Lactiplantibacillus plantarum: one gene and its partner. Each later gene encodes a partner of the first gene's protein in a complex. Links are inferred from orthologs where the notes say so. Each region holds a gene or a part of one and is shown on either strand. Other genes may lie near its edges.

What was found. The genes of interacting proteins can lie anywhere in the genome.
Region 2: pfkA (region 1) and rny share a complex: the UniProt entries of both Bacillus subtilis proteins name them as parts of the possible RNA degradosome complex. The link is inferred for Lactiplantibacillus plantarum from one-to-one orthologs.

What each region holds. Positions count from the first base shown.
Region 1 is NZ_CP039121.1:1,756,421-1,759,657, reverse strand. The notes cover bases 1-2,773. They hold pfkA (6-phosphofructokinase), read left to right. Parts: upstream 1-792; coding sequence 793-1,755; downstream 1,756-2,773. Other genes in these bases: pyk (pyruvate kinase), read left to right, coding at 1,841-2,773; dnaE (DNA polymerase III subunit alpha), read left to right, coding at 1-679. Also shown: more of pyk, read left to right, coding at 2,774-3,237. UniProt on the Bacillus subtilis protein: Catalyzes the phosphorylation of D-fructose 6-phosphate to fructose 1,6-bisphosphate by ATP, the first committing step of glycolysis.
Region 2 is NZ_CP039121.1:2,120,260-2,123,828, forward strand. Bases 78-3,030 are described here. They hold rny (ribonuclease Y), read right to left. Parts: upstream 2,358-3,030; coding sequence 798-2,357; downstream 78-797. Other genes in these bases: E5260_RS09935 (TIGR00282 family metallophosphoesterase), read right to left, coding at 78-673; recA (recombinase RecA), read right to left, coding at 2,588-3,030. Outside these bases: more of E5260_RS09935, read right to left, coding at 1-77; more of recA, read right to left, coding at 3,031-3,569. UniProt on the Bacillus subtilis protein: Endoribonuclease that initiates mRNA decay. Initiates the decay of all SAM-dependent riboswitches, such as yitJ riboswitch. Involved in processing of the gapA operon mRNA, it cleaves between cggR and gapA.

The DNA.
Region 1 (3,237 bases):
CAGTATGAGTTTATTTGAATCATTAGCCCCTAAGATCAAAAAACAGCCGGAGCTTTCGTTAGGTGAGCGATTGGCCAAAGAAGCGGAGTATCTTGGTGTGTACGTTTCAGGGCACCCTGTGGAAACGTATGATTGGCTCGCGCAACAACGACATACACAATTAGTCAGCACGCTCACGAGTGAACAACCGGCACAAATACTGGTCTATATTACTAAGGTCCGAACGATTCGGACCAAACGTGGTCAACCAATGGCATTCGCAACGGGAAGTGATTTGTCCGGCGAAATTGACTTGACGATTTTTCCCAATACCTATCAACGGATTCAGGCGGAATTGAAACCAGAAGCAATCGTGTTAATTACTGGTAAGGTCGAGCAACAGCGGGATTTGCAAGTGATCGTAAACACCTGGCAGTTGGCGGAACAATTACCCAAACCAACCGGCCAACTCTTTTTGCGGTTGCAACCTGAGCAAGCAACGGCGACTGTGCAAAAGGAAATTTTAAGGATCTTAAGTCAATATCGAGGTCCTAATCCAGTTCTAATTTACTCGGTAGCAGCACATCGAACGGTTGAACTAAATTCACAGTATTGGGTCGCAGAAAATCCAGATTTGGTTGGAGCGCTTACAACCTTATTAGGTCGCGATAATGTGGTGATGAAGAACGCTATCCCTTGATACGACGGCGTTTTTTAACGCATTTAATTTTAGAAAATAACAGACAATCCACGTGAAAAGTGTTAGAATCACTTATGGAGTTACGAACTCAATTTATTGCCTGAGGTGAAAAAATGAAACGCATTGGTATTTTAACCAGTGGCGGCGACGCTCCTGGTATGAATGCGGCCGTTCGTGCAGTTGCTGGTAAAGCAATGGCTGAAGGGTTGGAAGCATACGGCATCAATTACGGCTTTGCTGGATTAGTTGCCGGTGACATTCACAAAATAGAAGCAGCCGACTTAGATGGTGTGATTCAACGCGGCGGAACTTTACTATACTCCGCACGTTATCCAGAATTTGCCCATGAAGAAGGTCAATTAAAAGGGATCGAACAATTGAAGCGGTTTGGGATTGATGCTTTAGTTGTTATCGGTGGCGACGGTTCTTACCATGGCGCATTGCGCTTAACGGAACACGGCTACAACACGATTGGTCTTCCAGGGACGATCGATAATGATATTCCTTACACGGACTTCACAATTGGTTTTGACACTGCTGTCAACACCAACGTGCAAGCTCTTGACCGGATTTATGATACGGCTCATAGTCATGACCGGACTTTCGTTGTGGAAGTTATGGGTCGTGGCGCTGGTGACGTAGCCTTATGGTCCGGTGTTTCAATCGGCGCGACTGCTATCGTGGTCCCCGAAGTTGATTGGGACATGGAAGAAATCGCCAACAAGATTAAGCATAACCGGGCCAATGGTCATCGGAGCAACTTGATTGTGTTAGCCGAAGGTGTGATGGGTGCCCAGGAGTTTGTTGAGAAGTTATCCGAATATGGTGACTTTGATGCTCGTGGGAATACCATTGCTCATATGCAACGTGGTGGGAATCCAACTGCTAAAGACCGTGTCATGGCCAGCAAGATGGGTGCCTACGCTGTGGAACTCTTGCTTGCCGGCAAGGGTGGCTTAGCGGTTGGGATTCAAAACAACCAATTAGTCAACCACAACATCTTAGATTTATTTGAATCTAAGCATGACGTTGAAGTGTCATTAGATAAGTTGAATGAAGAAATTTCATTCAAGTAATCATGGCATGTTAGTTCTTATTTTAATTTGATAAAAATGACGTTAATGTCTTTTTATAAAAACTTTCAAGGGAGAGATTTTTCTTATGAAAAAAACCAAGATTGTTTCAACACTTGGTCCTGCCAGCACCGATACTGACACTATTGTTAAATTAATCGAAGCCGGCGCAAATATTTTCCGCTTTAACTTTTCACATGGTGATCATGAAGAACATTTAGATCGCTTAAACAAAGTTCACGAAGCAGAAAAGATTACGGGTAAGACCGTTGGTATCATGCTTGATACTAAGGGTGCTGAAATTCGGACGACCGTTCAAGCTAACGGAAAATCTGAATACAAGATCGGTGACAAGGTTCGTATCACCATGGATGATTCATTAGATACGACCCATGATAAGATTGCCGTTACTTACAAGAACCTCTATGATGATGTTCATGTAGGTGGCCATGTCCTCTTTGATGATGGTTTATTAGATATGAAGATCGACGAAAAGGACGAAGCTAACCGCGAATTGGTTACAACTGTTCAAAACGCCGGCGTTTTAGGCTCACGTAAGGGTGTTAACGCTCCTGGCGTTTCAATCAACTTACCTGGGATCACTGAAAAAGACTCAAGTGATATTCGCTTTGGTTTGGATCATGAAATCAACTACATCGCTGCTTCATTCGTTCGTAAGCCACAAGATGTCTTAGACATTCGTGAATTACTTGAAGAAAAGCACATGGAACACGTTCAAATCTTCCCTAAGATCGAATCACAAGAAGGTATCGACAACGCCGATGAAATTCTTAAGGTTTGTGATGGTTTGATGGTTGCTCGTGGTGACATGGGTGTTGAAATTCCTGCTGAAAATGTGCCATTGGTACAAAAGAGTTTAATCAAGAAGTGTAATGCTTTAGGTATGCCTGTTATCACGGCTACTCAAATGTTAGACTCAATGCAAGAAAACCCACGTCCTACTCGTGCCGAAGCTTCTGACGTTGCCAACGCTGTCTTTGATGGTACTGACGCAACGATGCTTTCTGGTGAAAGTGCTAACGGTCTTTACCCTGTTGAATCTGTTGCCATGATGGCTAAGATTGACGAAAAGGCTGAAAACACTTTGGCTGAAAACGGTACGTTACAATTAAACCGTTTCGACAAGACTAGTGTTACTGAAACAATCGGTATTGCGATTGCTCGGGCAGCTAAGAACTTGAACATTAAGACGATTGTTGCTGCGACTGAATCTGGCTACACTGCTAAGATGATTTCGAAGTACCGTCCAAATGCTGATATCTTAGCAATCACTTTTGACGAACGGACTCAACGTGGCTTAATGGTTAACTGGGGTGTTCAACCAATCGTGGCTGAAAAACCAGAAACCACTGATGACATGTTTGATTTAGCTGCTTCTAAGGCTGTTGAACTTGGCTTTGCCAAGGAAGGCGACTTAATCTTGATTACTGCCGGTGTGCCAGTTGGCGAACGCGGTACGACTAA
Region 2 (3,569 bases), 360 kb from region 1 along the record:
TCGGCATTTGTTCCAAGAAACGCTGAATAACATTCTCACGGGTCATTCCTAAAATACCATTATACGGACCCGTAAAACCAACGTCACTTAAAAAGGCCGTTCCATTGGGCAATACGCGTTCATCACTCGTCTGCACATGGGTATGGGTGCCGACTACCGCACTCACCTGACCATCCAAATACCACGCCATGGCTTCCTTTTCACTTGTCGTTTCAGCGTGAAAGTCGATGAAGATGTTAGGTGTCTCTTCCCGCAGTTGCTCGACCAATGGTTGGACAGTCGTAAAAGGATCCGCTAAATTTTGCCCCATAAAGACGTTTCCTTGAAGATTAATCACGGCCAACTTCACCGTATTGACCTTCACGATCGTATAACCAACCCCCGGAGTCGTCGCTGGCGGAAAGTTCAACGGTCGAATCAACTTCTTAGCACCATTAATAAAATCAAAGATTTCATTATTATCCCAGGTGTGGTTGCCCATCGTAATGACATCAGCCCCCGCAGTCAAGATGTCCTTATACACTTCCTGATTAATGCCGCGGCCGCGGGTGGCATTTTCCCCATTAACAATAGTAACTTGTGGCTTGTAGCGCCGTTTTAACTTAGGTAAGTACGTGGTGACCGCCGTTTGGCCGACATTGCCCATGACATCCCCAACAAATAGAATTCGCATAGATTGCTCCCTTGTTTTAACGTTATACCAATTATTTTAGCATTATTTAGCCTTGAAAACGTGATTGAATTCTGCTGGCAACTAAAAAAATGAGCTTAGGTCAAGACCTAAACTCATTTCCCGGTTATTTAGCGTAATCCACTGCTCGAACTTCCCGAATAACCGTAACCTTAATATGACCGGGATATTCAAGTTCATTTTCAATCTGCTTTTTGACATCGTGCGCCAAAACCGTTGCCTGTAAATCAGAAATCTCGTTTGGCTTAACGATGACTCGAATTTCACGACCAGCTTGAATCGCATAGCTCTTCTTGACGCCATCCTCATTATTAGCGATCGCTTCCAGCTTCTCGAGCCGATGAATATAATTCTCCAGCGACTCACTCCGAGCACCTGGCCGGGCGGCTGAAATTGAATCAGACGTCGCAACCAACACCGCGATAATCGACTTAGCTTCCACATCACCATGATGGGAGGCAATCGTGTTAATCACGACGGGGCTCTCTTTGTACTTCGTTGTTAATTCCACGCCAATTTCAACGTGGGAACCTTCGACCTCATGATCGACGGCCTTACCAATATCGTGTAATAATCCTGCGCGTTTCGCGAGTGTAACATCTTCACCAAGTTCAGCGGCTAAAACGCCCGCTAACTTCGCAACTTCAATTGAGTGATTCAAAACATTTTGACCATAACTGGTCCGATAATTCAGCCGACCAACAAGCTTGATCAAGTCAGGATGCATCCCGTGCAATCCTAAATCAAAGACAGCTTGTTCACCAGTTTCACGGATCTTTTCGTCCATTTCCTTACGCGCTTTTTCAACCATTTCTTCAATTCGAGCTGGATGAATCCGCCCATCTTGAATCAGCTTTTCAAGCGCGATCTTTGCGATTTCACGACGAATCGGATCGTAACCACTTAAAACGACGGCTTCCGGCGTGTCATCAATAATTAAATCAATTCCCGTCAGCGTTTCCAACGTTCGGATGTTACGACCTTCCCGACCAATAATCCGGCCTTTCATGTCGTCATTCGGCAAAGAAACGACCGAAACCGTGGTTTCAGAAACCATATCGGCAGCACTTTGCTGAATCGCTTGGACAATTAAGTTTTTGGCTTCTTTTTCAGACTGCGCTTTCACTTCGTCCGTATTTTCTTTAATTAACACGGCCCGTTCATGCGTTAATTGTTCGCGCGTTTGGGTCAAAATCTGATCGCGAGCTTGTTCTTGCGACAAGGCGGCGACCCGTTCTAACTCAGCTTGACGTTGCGTGATTAGTGAAGCTGCACTTTGTTGCTGTTGTTCAACGCGTTTTTGCTCATTGGCAATCTTATCTTCTTTTTTACCTAAAGCATCCTCGCGCTTTTCAAAAGTATTCTCTTTGTGATCTAAAGTTTCTTCACGTTGAAGCAACCGGTCTTCTTGCTTTTGAACTTCATTCCGACGTTGCTTTAACTCCGTTTCAACTTCAGCCCGGTAGCGATGACTCTCTTCCTTAGCTTCAAGGACTTTTTCTTTCTTATGAGTCTCCGCTGCCCGTTTGGCCTCAGAAATAATACCTTCGGCTGTGTTCCTGGCAACGTCCAATTCTTTTTCATGGACGTTCTTGCGTACATAGTAACCAATCCCATAACCGACAACAATTGCGATGACTGCGAGGATTATACCGAAAACATTCATGTTTCCACCTCCGCACCACCAAAATCCAGTTAACATAAAATCAACTACAAATTTTCAGATGTTATATTTTGATTATTTACACACTTGTTATTCTAATGTTAGAAACGAATAGTGTCAACTTAAAGTCTTATGGCAACCGCTCTCTGCAGGCTACTTTTGTCGTGCAAACAAGCTAAGTATGTACAAAAAACGCCCAAAATAAATATTTTGGGCGTTGCATAACAAACTGTCTATTTTTCGGTTGGTTGGTCGCCGAGATCGAGAGCAGTTTCCGCTGGTGTCGCTTTAGTGGACTTACTTTGACCCTTACTGCCATTCTTAGCAGTTCCCTTATCCTTAGCTTCTTTGGCCTGATCATCAGTTTCAGACGTTTCTTCACCAGTTGCATCCATACCATATGCATCACGAACCTTTTGGCGAATCTCCGTCATGACATCAGGATGCTCGTCCAAATACTTCTTGGCATTTTCACGGCCTTGACCAATGCGATCGTCACCATATGAATACCAAGAACCACTCTTCTTAACAATATCCTTTTCAGCAGCCATATCAACAATTTCACCAGTTTGTGAGATACCTTGACCATACATGATATCCACTTCGGCACGCTTAAATGGCGGTGCAACCTTGTTCTTAACGACTTTGATCCGGACACGGTTACCAATAATATTGGTTCCTTCCTTGATCTGTTCTGCCCGCCGTACTTCCAAACGAATCGTGGCGTAAAATTTCAAGGCCCGACCACCAGGAGTCGTTTCAGGATTACCAAACATCACACCAACTTTTTCACGAATTTGATTGATAAATAACGCGATTGTCTTGGTTTTGTTCAATGTCCCTGATAACTTCCGGAGCGCTTGTGACATCAGCCGCGCTTGTAACCCAACGTGTGCGTCACCCATTTCACCTTCAATTTCGGCACGTGGCACTAAGGCCGCCACCGAGTCAACAACTAAAATATCGACCGCACCACTGGAAACTAAGGCATCTGCAATTTCAAGCCCTTGTTCACCAGTATCTGGTTGCGAAAGTAACAGGTCATCAATGTTGACCCCTAGGTGTTCCGCATAAACGGGGTCTAGTGCGTTTTCAGCATCGATATAGGCCGCCGTACCACCCTGCTTTTGAACTTCAGCAACCGCATGTAGTGCCACGGTCGTTTTACCTGAACTTTCAGGACCGTAGATTTCCACGATCCGACCACGTGGGTAG